Regions from separate parts of the Butyricimonas sp. DFI.6.44 genome, predicted to be linked through region 1. Evidence: riboswitches for the same ligand, from Rfam matches in the RefSeq annotation. Region 1 holds a riboswitch; the other holds the start of a gene.
What was found. Region 1 has a riboswitch for cobalamin ahead of L0M98_RS10230 (TonB-dependent receptor). Riboswitches for the same ligand answer to the same signal wherever they lie in the genome.
Positions count from the first base shown of each region.

Region 2: it holds a riboswitch for cobalamin, as region 1 does, so the genes downstream of both, L0M98_RS09785 (DUF5074 domain-containing protein) here and L0M98_RS10230 (TonB-dependent receptor) in region 1, are expected to answer to the same signal.

Region 1 is NZ_JAKNJD010000006.1:235,231-243,688, reverse strand. It holds gene L0M98_RS10235 (TonB-dependent receptor) at 1-2,273, opposite strand, end outside; cobalamin riboswitch at 2,382-2,583, opposite strand; cobalamin riboswitch at 2,763-2,969, shown strand; gene L0M98_RS10230 (TonB-dependent receptor) at 3,023-5,251, shown strand; gene L0M98_RS10225 (sirohydrochlorin cobaltochelatase) at 5,262-6,185, shown strand; gene L0M98_RS10220 (PepSY domain-containing protein) at 6,190-7,668, shown strand; gene cobJ (precorrin-3B C(17)-methyltransferase) at 7,919-8,458, shown strand, end outside.
Region 2 is NZ_JAKNJD010000006.1:117,918-125,543, reverse strand. It holds gene L0M98_RS09805 (DUF5074 domain-containing protein) at 1-1,059, shown strand, start outside; gene L0M98_RS09800 (TonB-dependent receptor plug domain-containing protein) at 1,070-3,091, shown strand; gene L0M98_RS09795 (DUF5074 domain-containing protein) at 3,140-4,480, shown strand; gene L0M98_RS09790 (PKD domain containing protein) at 4,488-5,507, shown strand; cobalamin riboswitch at 5,690-5,898, shown strand; gene L0M98_RS09785 (DUF5074 domain-containing protein) at 6,064-7,533, shown strand; gene L0M98_RS09780 (hypothetical protein) at 7,556-7,626, shown strand, end outside.

The DNA.
Region 1 (8,458 bases):
TCCTTGTCAAACAAATTATTAATATTCAAAGCCAGATTCACATGCCCTTTAATCGTGTAATATATTCCCGCATCCATCAGCCACAACGCCGGAGTGTAAATTCGTTCCTTGATATCGGAGAACACCTTATCCTTGAAATTTCCGCTTAATTGGAACGACAAGTTCTTCAACACCCCCGTGGGAATCGTGTAATCGGCATACGCGTAAAAAGTTGTACGAGGCACACCTGTTTCACGCACATTCTTATTCTCTTCCTTGTATTTCGAGAATCGTCCGCTCTCCGCTATCTGTCGCAAACGATATTCCGCCCAACTCAATCCCGTCGTAAACCGAAGCGTCGGAAGAGGACGAACCACAATCTCAAAATCAAATCCCTTTGACATACCTCGACCTACTTGCCCTTGAATATTCCTCGTCACGGTGCTGCCGTCGACCACTACAGTAGTATCTCCCAAACTCTTCACGATATTATAGCGACTCGTGTAGAAAACTGAAGCGTTGACATCCACCCATTCATTCAACGTGTAATGCCCCCCGACTTCTGCCGAAATTCCTTTCTCCGGCTTAAACACTTCTCCGCCATCCGTGTCGGGATTGAACTCGTTCCCCTTTCTATCCAAATACATAATATCCGGATTATAGAACTTCACCACCGGATTGAAGAAAGAAGAAGCGGAAGCATAAAATGACAATTCCGGCACAGGGAAATACACCACTCCCGCCCGATACGTGAAAGCGGAAGTCTTCACTTTATTCCATTCCGAACGGTTCTCCTTCTTGTAGTCCTGTTTCCCGTCCAAAACCTTTGCTGTTGCCGTTTTATAGTTATAAAAATCCACGCGTCCGGACAACATCACCTTCCATTGGTCGCTAAATTCCATCACATCATGCAAATACACGGCATGCGTTCTATCGGTTTTCAGACTTGCAGCTGAAATTTTGGAATCCCACCAGCCTTGTACCAGTTGCGGATTCTTCAATGCCAACACAGCACCCAATCCGGGTCCCCACAAATCATCACTCCCGTACCCGTTATACTGTACAAAATCAAACGCGAAATACGACCACCCCAATGTATAATGGTGTTTCACGAATCCGGTCTCCACGTTACCTGTCAATTCCAGCACATTACTCAATTGTTTATGATCCGGGTTAAAGTTCAACGGTTTATTTCGCACCACAGAATCCAGATTTATATAGGTCGTTTTACCTTTCGAGGTATAATACCATTTATAAATAGATTCCTCCGAAGTCCGGTACCCCAATCCTTCCACGCAGCAATAATCCAAATCGCTATGGAAATAAGTAAACCTCTCTCGCAATGTCATGTTCTCGGATATCACGTGAGTGTACCGTGCCGTCACGTCCCATACTTTACGCTTCATCCGATTATTCGCATAATCATTATATATCTCGTGATAATCGGCATAAGGATGCCGTTCTCCGTTCTTCATAAAAGGCCCGGTATCCTTACCGACTTCGTACACATCATAACGCACGGTCGGTGCGGCCCCTATTTCAGTCGTGTACTTATCATCCGCGTAACTGCCACTCACTTCCAATCTCCCTACTTTGCCGACATTCGCACCTAAAACCCCATAAAGGGAGAATCGATTCGCGTTCGTGCGCCGGTAACCGTCGCCCGTGGAATAATGGATATTCGCCCGGTAATCAAGCGGTCCCACCAACTTTCCCCCGAAACCCAATGTAGCCCGTTTTTCTTCCCAACTACCATAACTAATCCGGGCATTAGCTGAAAAATCCGGTGTTACCTTCTTGCGCACGATGTTCAAAACCCCTCCCATGGCAGAATGTCCCGCCAACACCGAAGCGGGTCCTTTTATTAATTCGATGGACTCCACGGATGACAAGTCCCCGTAAGGAACATTCTGGCTAACCGTTCGCTCGTCCCGCATCCCGTCGATCATGATAAGCGCGCTCCCTTGTCCCCGGATAGAGAATCGTTGGAACGCCCCCAGTTGATTTGTCTTGTGAATAATCCCGGGCAAAAACTTCACGGCATCTTCCAGATTCACGATACCTTTACGCTCCAGCATCTGCCCGGAAAGTTTACTTACCGTTATCGGGACAAAGCGCAACGGTACATCCAACCCCAACAAATCGATACGTTTTCTTTTTTCAAGCACACTTACTTCATCGATACGAAAAATCGTATCCGTGATACTTTTCTTTTTGCGCTTGTCTTCATCCTCGGCGAAAAGCGAGCCGACACACGCGAACAGCAATAATGCCAATACAACAACTTTTTTCATACAAACTATATATTAATAATGAATAAAGCATTATTAACATAGTCTTTAGGGTAACATGAGTTTCAAGGTAAAATCCGTATTTTCCCTCTCGCTTTTTCTCCCGAAAGCTATGGTTATCATCGTTCGGCAGGTCTTCTGACTTGTTCCGGATTTTGTTGCCTTCCCGGTGGTTACACCAGTGACATTTGAAGTACAAAATCCCTTGTAAAGGAACTTACAGCTGCGGGTACAGTCCCGGATTCACACCGGATTCCCTATTAAGCGTCGCCTTCATGAGCGAAGGTTCCGCACCAAAACAGGGGCAAAAGTAATATATTTTTCTATATTATGCATTTCTTGCATGACTTTTTTATTTTCTTTACAACACTCAGATTTTCAACACAATCAAAGGAGATGTAATTTCTCTATATCCTATTTTACCACTAATCCCCCTACAAATTATTAATTAATTTTTTCCCCGTTTCATTGTATTTTTTAATGGAATCTGCATACATTCGCGGAGTCTTTGGTGATGTGTTAATATCCAATTAGCGCACAAGAGGGAAGTCGGTTAGAATCCGACACAGTGCCCGCTACTGTGATGCCCGTTTCCCCGGGAGGGGATTCAAAGAAAGGTTCTTGCACCACTGTCCTCGCGGACGGGAAGGTACTTTTCTTAGGCGTAGTCAGGAGACCTGCCAAAGCAAAACAGGTAATAGCGTATTCCCGGGGTCAGGAGTACCATTATGAACTTTTAAACTTAATCTTACATGAAGAAATTTGTAGCGCTGACTACATTATTCGTAGTAGCATTAGCGAGCATCGCTTTTGCAGAAATCACCTTAAAGGGGAAAGTTGTAGATGCCAAAACCGGTAAAGCCCTTGCCGGGGCAAATGTTCGGTTGGTGGGAACAAGCATCGGTATCGCCACGAATAACAAGGGCGAATTCATTCTGGAAAAAATACCCGACGGGACTTACACGCTTCGTGCCAGCTACTCCGGCTACGAGGTCGGTTCCATGAAAGTGAACGGAAACAAAAGTGACATATTATTCCAGTTACTCGCCACCCCGGTAAACTTGAATCAGGTCGTGGTGACGGGAACAGGAACCCACCGCCGATTGAAAGATTCGCCCGTCCCGGTAGAAGTGATTAGCGGGTCGGACTTAAGGCAGGCAGGAGTAAACTCCTTCGAGGACGCCCTCCTGTTGCTGAACCCCGCGTTCAATATTCGCCCCACGGTCATGGGCTCGTACTTCACGCTCAACGGCATGAGTAATAAATACATCTTGATTCTCGTCGACGGGAAGAAAGTGGCGGGAGATGTTTCCAACAATACCGACTTGTCGCGTATCGACATGGGACGGGTGAAACGCGTCGAGATATTGAAAGGTGCGGCTTCCGCCCTCTACGGTTCGGACGCTATCGCCGGGGTAATCAACGTTATCACCGAACAACCGAAAGACCCGATTAGCGTGCAGTCGAAAACCCGTTTCGGGGGAGAATCCAGCTTCTCGCAAAATGCCGGTGTTGATTTGAATTTCGGCAAATTTACTTCCTCCACCTCTTACCAAAGGCGGCAGATGGGCGGATGGCAATTAAACCCCAATGAAATCAGCGGCGACACGGTTATCCCCACGAGAAGTGAATCATCCAGTAAATTCCATTCCAATATTATTACCCAACACTTCACTTACGCGCCCAACGAGCAATTGAAACTCTACGCGCAAGGAAGTTATTTCAACCGGGAAGTAAATCGTCCGGTACAAGAAAAGAAAAACGACGGGGCGTACCAATACGACCTTACCTACATGGATTATAATTTCGGCTTGGGCGGAAAATACTTCATGAACGATGGAGCGTACATCTCCCTCGACCTTTACATGGACAATTACGAGTACAACAAACTCTACACAGTTGCCCAACTTGACAAAAAAGACACGACATTCCGGGTTGGGGATGAAGAATTGACCAAACGCCAAAAATATTACAACGGGAACCTGAAAGGCGTATTCCGGGTGGGCGGATACAACAAACTCACGCTCGGTACGGAATACGCTAACGACTACATGAAAAATCCCGGCAGCCTCGACGAACCGAAAGAAATCTACACGCTCGCCGTATACGCGCAGGATGAAATCCGTGTATGGAAGAATCTACAAATCCTCCCCGGTTTCCGTTACGTTTACAACGAGATGTTCAAGAACCGCTTCACCCCGAAGATTGCCCTTATGTACACGCTCGGCTCGTTCAACTTCAGAACTTCCTATGCCGCCGGATTCAAAACTCCCAGCATACAGGAACTATACTACGACTACGAGAACCGGGGAGCCATCACCATCGGGAATCCCGACTTGAAACCGGAAAAAGCGAATTATTATAACGTGAACGTGGAGTATACCGGGAAATACCTCAATATTTCCGCGAACGGGTATATCAATGACGTGAAAGACATTATCGAGAAATACGACATCGGGGCCACGGACGAAGATAAAGCCAATGGAATAAAAACCCGTAACGTGTACCACAACCTCGACAAAGCCAGCATCAAAGGTTTCGACATCTCCGTGAACAGTTACCTCGGAGCCGGATTCTCCGCCGCGGGGGCTTACAACTGCGTTTACGCTGCCGACGGGGAAGGACGCCGCCTAAGCGAATCGGTAAGACACGCCGCCACCTTCCGGGGAGGCTGGACTCACGAGTGGAACAAATACCGCCTGCACGTGAATGTCAACGGGAGAATACAAGGCTCGAAATACATCTACAAGGTAGACTCCAAAACAGGTAAAATCACCGACACCAGTGCTCCCAAGTACCAACTTTGGAACCTTGCCACCACGCATACTTTCGCGCCCGTGGGTAACTTCCTGTTTGAACTGAACGCCGGGATAGACAACCTCTTCGACTGGACGGACGACCGCCCGAACGGCGTGAACTACGCTACCCTGAACCCCGGCAGAACATTCTTCGCCAGTCTTGTAATCCGTTTCACGAAATAAAACCGATATCATGAAAAACATATTAATAGCCTTTCTTTTATTGACAAGCGTATCCGCCTTCGGTCATGGCGAAGGTTTCAAGGAATCCGATATATTCAAAACCCTCGGACCGAATGACAAAATAGCCCTTCTTATGGTTCACTTCGGGACAACACACGACGACACCCGCGTCCTCACCATCGAGGCAATCAATAAAAAAGCGGCAAAGGCATTCCCCGGCATCGAAGTCCGGGAAGCCTACACCTCCCGCATGATTATGCGCCGTTTGAAAGAAAAAGGTATCGTGAAACCGAATCCCGTGGAAGCAATGAACCAACTCATCGCGGACGGCTATACCCACCTCATCATCCAACCCACGAACATTATCGAGGGCATCGAGATGGAAGCCTTGCGCAAGGAAGTGGCTCTCTACCGCGACAAATTCAAGGACATCCGGCTGGGCAACGCCCTGCTCTACACCCCGGAAGACTACAAGGCAACCGTGCAAGCCCTTGCCGCTTCGCTCCGGGGAAAAGCGAAAGGCGATTGTGTCTTCGTGTGCCACGGCACTTACCACCCGGCAAACTCCACGTACGGGATGCTCGACTACGTGATGAAAGCACAAGGCCACAAGAATTACCACGTGGGAACCATCGAAGGCTATCCCGCCATGGATGACGTTATCCGAGAACTGGAAGCCAACAAGGCACAGGAAGTCACCCTTGTCCCCTTCATGTTCGTGGCGGGCGACCATGCCAAAAACGATATTGCCGGGGACTGGAAAGAGGAACTGGAAAAGAAAGGTTATAAAGTCAACGTTATCCTCGAGGGGCTGGGACAAAACGAGGCGATACAAGACCTGTTCATCCGTCACGCTAAATTCGCCTCTACCCACCAGCGGGAAGACATCATCGTGAAGAAAAAGAAATACGAGAAGACCGACGATATAGACTAATCACATGATTACAAGATTACTCATCCATATCCACAGGATACTGGGATTAATTCTCTGTATCCTGTGCTTCTCGTGGTTTATCTCCGGAATCGTGATGATATACCACTCGTTTCCCCGTGTAAGCCAAGAAGAACGCTTCGCCCGCCAGCAAGCCCTTGACACCGCGTCATTACCCGACATGCAAGACGCGCTCCGCCGCCTGCCTGCCGATGTCCGCCCGGGCGGCATCAGTCTCGACAACCCGGAAGGACAAAACGTGTTCCATTTCGGGAACCGGCGGAAGAGTCATGATTTATACGCCGACACCAATGCCGCGGCACCCGTCGTGAATTACGCCCTCTGTGAATGGCGGGCAAAAAACTGGTGCCCGAACAACAACATTACCCGGGTAGACACCCTGCACGCCCTCGACCAATGGATACCGCTTGCCCACAACAAACGGGAACTGCCCGTGTACAAATTCTTTTATGACGGACCGGAAGAATATCAACTGTACATCTCTTCCCGAAGCGGCAATATCTTGCAATTCACGGATTCCGGCAAACGACTCTGGGCATGGTTCGGGGCTATACCCCACTGGGTATATTTCACGGTCATTCGGGAAAACCAGAACTTGTGGACGCAATTCATGTACTGGTCTTGCTACCTCGGGATGTTCATGTGCTGCACGGGATTCGTCCTCGGCATTCGTTCCTACTGGTTGAACCGCCGGAAAGGATTCCTTCGCACCCCCTACAAGAAACCGTGGTTCAAGTGGCATCACGTCACGGGCTTCTTCTTCGGGATATTCGTCTTCACGTGGATATTAAGCGGATACATGTCCATGGCACCGCTTCCCTCGTGGCTGTTCGGCGAACAGAAACCCCGGGGCATGGTGCGGCAAGGCACGCCGGACAGGGGGACTCCCTCACCCGACACCTACACGCTGGACTATCGCGACGCTATTGCCGCCGTCAGCCGGACACACGGTCCCGTGAAACAAGTGGAATGGACGCATTACGAAGGCATACCCCTGTATAAATTGAGGACAGAGCGGGAAACCGTTACCCTCGACGCCTCTGCCGACAGCATCCGTCCCTTCCGTATCACGGAAGAAATGGTTTACGCCGCCATCAAACACCTCACCCGGGATACCGTCCCCTACACGGTGACAAAAATGGAGGAGTATGACAATTATTACATTTCCCGCCGACGCCCGCTGCCGTTACCCGCGTACAAGGTCGAACTCGACAACGAGGCGAAGGATTGTTATTACTATAACCTCGAATCCTTCCAACCCGCGCACTACGACACGAACGGACGCTGGAAACGCTGGCTCTACCGGGGATTGCACACGCTGGACATCAAGTTCCTCGTCGAACGCCCCGTGTTGTGGACCATCGTTATCTGGACACTCCTTCTCGGCGGAGCCGCCGTGTCATTCACGGGAATCGTGCTCTCGGTGAAATACATCATCCGGTTGTGCAAGAGGCGAAAGAGATAAATTCACCTCTATTAACACTTGCTTGTAAATCACCATAAGACGGCGAGGAAACAGGGGAGTTCTTTTGAAGTTCTTTTGAAGTTCTTTTGGAGTTCTTCTGACGGGGTTAGAAGAACTCCAAAAGATATTTAATAAAACACCAGAATATCATACCTTTTTCCCCGCTGTTTACTCCGGAATTTAGACCGGATTTGATTTGCAATCCAGCCGGTAAAAGTGTAATTTTGCCCGATACTTCAAAATTATGACAATGAACCAAGGAAAAATATACGTCGTCGGCATCGGACCGGGCAGTGAAGAAGACATCACTCCCGCGGTCCGTGCCGCCATCACACGCTCGGATGTGGTTGTCGGGTACAAATATTACTTCAACTTCATCCAATCCGTCATCCACCCGGGTACCGAGTGCATCGACACGGGCATGAAGAAAGAGAAAGACCGTGCCGCGCTCGCTTTCGAGTACGCCGAACAGGGAAAAACCGTTTGCGTCGTCAGCTCCGGCGATGCCGGTATATACGGCATGGCACCCCTCGTCCTCGAGATGAAACGCGAAAAAGCGAGTCCCGTCGAGGTGGAGATACTACCGGGGATAAGTGCCTTCCAGAAAGGAGCCGCGCTACTCGGCGCACCCATCGGGCACGACTTCTGTATCATCTCCCTCTCCGACCTCATGACACCTTGGGAGAAAATCGAACGCCGGATAGAGGCAGCCGCCTCCGCCGACTTCGTGACTGCCGTCTATAACCCGAAAAGCGAAGGACGCTACTGGCAACTCCATCGCCTGAAAGAA
Region 2 (7,626 bases), 120 kb from region 1:
GTGCTGGGCGACGGGGATATCGAGGCTCTCGTGCTGAACGAGGGGTTGATTAACACGAACGCCGGGGCGATATCGGTGATATACAAAGACAGTACCGTGGTAGTAGATGCCTTTCAAGACGTGAACCACCGCCCGATGGGTGACGTGGCACAATCCATCACGCTGATTAACGGAAAGTATTTCGTGGCGATGAATAACTCGAAGAAAATCGAGGTGGTCAATCCCGTGACGTTCAAATCCGAGGGAACGATACTCTACACGCAGGCGGGTTACCCGCGACAGATAGTGCCTATCTCGGAAACAGAAGCCGTCGTGTCCGACTTGAACCGACAACTGGTGCGTATTCGCACGGTAGCCCCTTACGGGAAGCCGCTGGAATATATTTCAATCCCGAGATGGGTGGAATATCTGGTCGTGGCGGAAAATAAAGTGTTCGGCATGACGCAGGGAGGTTTGTACGTGTTCGATGCCAACAATATCAATAAAGAGTACGCCCGGGTAATCAAGGATATATACAACGAGGAGTACACGAAGACGTGCCGGATGCTGATAGACAAAGACGGCATAATCTGGGGATTGATGTACCAGAAAAGGAGCGGTGTCGTGACAGGCGTCACGCTGAAAGGCGTAGACCCGAAACGGGAAAAAGTGGTAAAATCGTACACCCTCCCCATCGGCGACCCGAATTCACAGACCCCGGGCGAGATTATCGGCTATATCAATTACAACCGCACGGATATCGACCCGACGGGAACATGGATATACTTCAACGTGAAAACCCGTGCGACAGAAGAAAACGCCAAGGGCGAAAAAGAACAACAGAGCGTGTACCGAATGAACGTGACGACGGGTGAATTCGAACATTATTACGACCTGCCGGGCGTGGGTATGATGTACGGGTTCGCGGTTAGCCCCGAAGGCGACGTTTACCTGTGCGATTGTTTGGATTACACGGCACAAAGAGGTTATATCCGTCATTACCTGAAAGACGGGAGAAGGGTAAGCCACAAAGTGGGTGTTTATCCCGGACAAGTGTATTTCCCCGGGTATCAACAATAAAACAGTGATTATGCTCAAAAAAATAACGATAGGATTATGTGCCTGTTTCACGCTGGGCGGCGGGATGCAGGCAGAGGCACAGCGGCGGGATTCGGTGGCGATGCACGGGACTCTCGACACGGTGCAAGTGGTGAGTCAACGTATCCAACACGCCAACGAGGCAAATGCCGGGGCGAAGGTTAGCCGCATAGACCCGGAAATCATGCAAGCGAATAAAACCCGTTCGTTGGCGGAGTTACTGACGGACTACACGGCTATTTATATCAAGAGCCTCGGGATGGGAGCCTTGTCGACCGCCTCCTTCCGTGGAGCCAGTCCCTCGCAAACACGGGTGAACTGGAACGGCATCAATATCACGCCGCCGATGTCGGGAACGTTCGATTTCTCGCAAATCCCGGTTTTCTTCACGGACAATATCAACTTGTATTACGGGAGCAGCCACGTGAAGAACGGGACGGGAGCCATCGGGGGAAGTGTCAACCTATTCACCGACCCAGATTGGCGAAAGGGAGTAAGCGGGAAAGTGCTGGGCGAGTACGGTTCCTACGGCACGTACACCACGGGGGCACAAGTAAACACAGGCGGAGAGAAATCAAGTTTCAAAACCCGCCTGTATTACCAGCACTCGGATAACAACTATACTTATTTGAACAAGATTCTGACCAACGTCCCCTTCCGCGAGAAACGGCAGGATGCCGATTACACGCAATGGGCGGCAATGCAAGAAGGTTATTTCCGGTTGTCGCACTACACCCGGTTGACGGCAGTAGCATGGTATCAAGAGGGCGAACGGATGTTGCCCCCCGCGCTTGGGGTGGTGAACCAATCACACGAGAAACAGCGGGAAACGAATTTCCGGGCATACGTAGGCGTGGATTTCACCCGGGGCATACACGCCCTGCACGTGAAAGCGGCGTGGCTGTACTACCGGCAGAAGTACGACAAATGGTACGCCGGGGGGATGTTCGACCCCGAGGGTACTAAAAATCAATCGCAGACGTGGCAAGGCATTGCAGACTACACGTGTACCCCGCGGGAAAATCTCGTGCTGGGGACAAGCCTGACTTACTCGCACGATTTGATACGGGTGAGCAGTTACATTGATATTGACTCGTCGAAATACACGCTGGGCGACGTGGATTATGATATCCCGGTGGTGGAACCGCCATTCCACCATCACCGTAACGTGCTGTCGTGGCAGGCATCGGCGTTGTGGACCCCAGTGGAATGGATGATGCTGAACGGGCAGTATATGTTCGAGCAAAACGATAGCCGGGGAGTATCCACGTGGTCGGCGGGCGTGGTATTCAACCTGTGGGAAAAAGAGTTGCAGGTAAAGGGAAATATGGCTTACAACTATCGGTTCCCAAGCATGAACGACCTCTATTGGCGACCGGGAGGCAACCCGGAGGTGAAGCCGGAAGACGGGTACTCGTATGACGCTTCCGTGGCTTACCGGAAACACTTGTACCGGGGGTTATCGCTGGACGCAGAGGTATCGGGCTACTTGATGTATATCGACAACTGGATACTATGGTTGCCCAAGGACGGGAATCAATGGGTGTGGACGCCGCAGAATCACCGCAACGTGCGCTCGGAAGGCGTGGAACTGTACGGGAAGCTGACATACGAGATGGGGGATTTAAAGGTGAACGCATCCGGTAATTACAGTTGGTCGCAATCCCGTACCCGCAAGAAACAGCACGAGGACGACGGCTCTTACATGAAGCAGATTCCTTACGTGCCACGCTTCAAATGGAACGTGCGGGTTGCCGCCGATTACCGGGGAGCCTTTTTCTCGTGGCAAGTGACTTACATCGGGCGACGCTTTATCACGACCGACCAAGCATACGCTACTGACCCCTATTCGGTACACAATATATTGGCAGGCTACCGTCACGAGTTCCGTAACGGGATGAGCCTCACCCCGCAGATACGGGTGGACAATCTACTGGACACTTATTACGAATCCACGCAGTACTACCCGATGCCGTTGCGAAACTGCCTCGTGTCGCTGATGTGGGAATTTTAGAGGAAGAATAAACAAGTTATATAATATTACATGATGAAAATTAGAATTATGAAGAAGTTTTATTTAGCACTTTTATTTTTGGGAATATTTGTAGGATTCTTGAGTTCTTGTAGTGATGATGACGATAACTGGACACCCGTACCACCGACCGTAACCATCGAAAGCGAGAGTGGTAGTTTTTCGACGCTCCCGATGGAATCTATCGTACTGAAAGCCAAAGTTGACAACCCAACGGAAACAAGTTTGGAGTGGTTTGTAAACGGGGAAAAAGTGGCAACAGATTCTATTTATACCTTCACGGCAGAAAGTATTGGTAATTATAATGTTTCTGTTATAGCATACACTACAAATAGCCGCAATCACGCTTCCACGTCAATCGAAGTTCACGGGAAATACAAGTATGGTACTTTTATCGTAAACGAATCACCCATGGGCAGTCCCGGGAGTTTAATTTTCATTAATCCTAAAGGAGAGGTGACAGATAACGCCTATTACCTTGAAAACGGAGGTGACTTGGGAAAGCAAAGCCAAGATCTATTCATCAAAAACAATAAAATGTATATTCTTTCACAAAACGGGGGTGATGACGGAGGCTTTTTAACCATCCTCAATGCAGAAACATTGAAAAGGGAGCGAAAATTTCAGGAAGAACTTAACGGACAGGTGAGTATGCCTAGCCACGTGGCAGTACTAGGAGATGATAACATTTACCTACGTGACAATAATGGAATAAAAAGATTTCAACCATCAAGCGGAACCGTCACTCTTATTGAAGGCACAAAGGGTGCTCGGAAAAATACAATGGCTGTTGCTGACGGGAAAGTTTTTGCCACAGTAAAAAACACGGTTGTCGTAATTGAAGCAGGTAAAGATGCAATTAGCAATACGATTGAATTTGACGGGAATGTTTCCGGTGTAATTAAAGCATCCGACGGGAATCTTTGGGTTTCCGATGCATCCGGGAAAATCACTAAAGTTGACCCGAAAACATACGCCAAACTAGGAAGCAGCACTGTATCAGAGGAAGCAAAAAGCCTTCTGAACCCATCATACGCAGCAGCCCCCAGCATTACAGCCAAAGGGGACACGCTATACATGAGTGCCCTTAAATCAACAATTTACCGTCATATTTTCAGCACGGGAGAAACGAAATTAATGGTGGATGCCAAAACGATGGTCGACAACGTCGGTATCATTTACAACACGTGCGCTGTTCACCCGATTACCGGAGAAGTTTATCTAAATTCCATAAAAGGATACGGCCAAGACTACAAGATTAATAACATCAGTGTATTCAACTTTAGCGGGGATGAACCAGAATTAAGTGCAAATTACGAAAATCACACGGCATTCCCCGCCGGCACATTCTTCACTTATAATTTTGAATAAACGGTTCATGAAAAAGAATTTATTTTATATATTAGCTATTCTGGCTATCACGGGAATGTGGAGTTCCTGTAGCGATAATGATGGCGGAGAAGATGAACCGGAGATGCCTCTTACCGCACCGGAGGTGTCTGTACAGAACTTGAGCTTGAAAAATGCTATTCTTCCCGCGAAAGCAGTAAGATTAAGAGCGAATATCATCAACACCACGCATGCTGACCTGCAATGGTTCGTGGAGGGGAAGGCAACATCAACAGACACGATATACGAGTTCTCGTCCGCCACAGAGGGAGAGTATAAAATCAAGGTGACGGCATCCAACATCTTGGGCGAGGCATCGGACAGCACGTATATCACGGTACAGGACGGTTTCAAAATCTCGGATGTCAAAAACTGGACGGGCGAAGGCGATTGCCGCTCGGTGCTGGCGATACAATGGGTAAAACCGGAGGTGGAGGATTTATTGCACCCGGCAGACGAGGATGTCTTTTTCCGGGCGTGGGGATACAAGTGGAATAAACCGCAAAAAGGGAAGATACCCCCCACGGGATTTGACATGATTAAAGCCATTGCCAAGAGTGCTCCCCGCTTGTTCGTCATCGTTTCGAGCGATGCCCTAGGGACTACTATCAAGGGGTTCGGTTATGACGGCAACGGTGACGGGAAAATCTCGATTGAAAGCGATGATTTCGAGCACGACAAAAGAGAATACAAGGGGATTTCTTTGACAGAAGCGGATTTCACGGATGGCATATACGTGCAAAAGCAAGAGGATAACATTGACGACGTCAGGGTTACCAGCGAAGGCGACTGGTGGATGGGTGGCTGGTACGTGGCTTATGCATCCTACTGGTTGGGATACGGGGAAGCCGTACTGGAAGCGGAAGAGTACGAGTATTCCAATTTCTACGCCAGTAACCGGGAACTGGAAGACGAGTGCTGGGATGCATGGACATTCTCCCCGATTAATGATGCGGAACAAAATATCCTACCCATACCCCGCTTGTTGAAAGCAGCAGGCATCAAATAGCAATAGCATATTCCAAAATACTTAACTAAAAAATAATTTTATACTTGAGCTCCCGAATAATCCGGGAGCTTTTTTACTTCCACATCATCAATACATTTTAAGAATAGACTAAAAGGAGTGCGATTTGAATATAAAATAAAAAAAATACTTGATTATTTAACATCATTCCTCTATCTTCGCGAAGAATAATGGAAGTGAGTGGTGTCCCGATTCGCGTATCGCATTTCGGGATGAAAAGGGAATCAGGTGCAAATCCTGAACAGAATCCCCTGCTGTAAGTTTCACTATACTTCCCGGGCATACTTTATCCACTGTCCCCGACACGAGGGACGGGAAGGAAGCCCCGGAGAAGGAAACGAGTCAGAAGACCTGCCACAAGCTAATATGTTTCATGTTCAAAGGGAAAGGAGAACATAAACGCCAGTACCGTTTACAAGTCGATATTTGACGCCATCTTTTTCCTACAAACAGAAATGTTTGTATCCACGTGGGATACATGGGTATGAATTAATTATTGCGTTTTTTAATATATAAAATTAATTCAAAAAAAACAGTTATGAAGAAGTTGTATTTCTTTTTTATCGTGTGGGGATTGATGATCTCGTTGTTTAGCGCGTGTAGTGATGATGATGACTACATCCCAACCCTGCCCATCGTGGGTTTCGCGCAAGGGAATTATTCCATGGAGTTGACGGATTCCATCGTGTTCAGGGCGGAAGTTACCAATGCTTTGGAAAACACGTTTAGTTGGGCACTGGACAACGATGAGGTTTCGACAGGTGACACATACGTGTTCAAAGCAGAAAACAGCGGCACCTACCAACTAGCCCTGACCGCAAAAAATTCAGACGGCACGACGACCAAAACCGCAACGATTACCGTGAATCCCGGTAAGTATAAAAACGGGACTTTTATACTGAATGAAGGGTTAGTTACGACTCACGGCTCGTTGATTTACATCAGCCCGGAAGGAGATATTACCCCTAATGTATATTACAAGGTGAACGGCGAGTATTTAGGAGATGTGTGCCAAGACCTATATATCAAAAACAACAAAATGTATATCGTATCCCAAAATGGAGGAAACGGGGGTGGTTTTCTAACCATTTGCAATGCTGAAACATTAAAAAAAGAACGTTCTTTTCATGATCCTTTTATCTTAGGAATAGACACGAGTTATTATGAAGACGAGGGAAAGATGGTGCAAGTAATCGATACCACTTTCTCGTATTGGCCAACACACATTGCCGTATTGGGAGATGACGATATCTATATACGTGATAATAGGAATGGCATCTTCCTAATGCACCCGTCAACAGTGGCAAATGATCACAGAGCGACTCTAATCAAAGGCACCCAAGGCGCCCGGAAAAATACCATGGCTGTGGCAGAAGGAAAATTATTTGCCTCACGAAGAAACACGGTCATAGTTATCGAACGAGGCAAAAACGAGGTTGCACATACAATTGCATTCGGGAAGAAACAGATTTCCGGGCTAATCAAAGCCACAGACGGAAACCTTTGGGCCTCGGATGAAGGCGGTATTATCTACAAAATCGACCCGAAATCATATGAAATATTAGCACAAAATCAATTGGAAGGTGAAGCAGCCTCACTTTTGCGTATCAGAGCATCGCAACCTGCCGCACCGAACATCACTGCCAAGGGAGATACGATATATATCAGCAACACGACCACAACAATTTATCGTCACATTTTCAGTACAAATGAAACAAAATACATGATTGATGCCAAAAATTGGATTCCCGCTTCTTCTGATTTCTGGGAAGGGAACTACGCGAGTAAGCCATTGGTATATAATACTTGTGCTGTTCATCCTATCACGGGAGAGGTCTTTTTAAACACGGTAAAGGGAATTGGCTCACAACGCCACACGAACCATATCACGATTTTTGATTTCAGCCGCATTAATCCCGAGAGCGAAAATTATGCCAGAATAAGTCGTGATTACGCAAATTACACGGATTATCCTGCTAATGTATTCTTTACCTATAACTTCAAGTAAATCATTTAAAACAATCAAAACAATGAGAAGTTTATTATCAAAATCTTTCATAGCCTTATTATTTATCGGCTTTTTAGCTTCTTGTAACGAGGA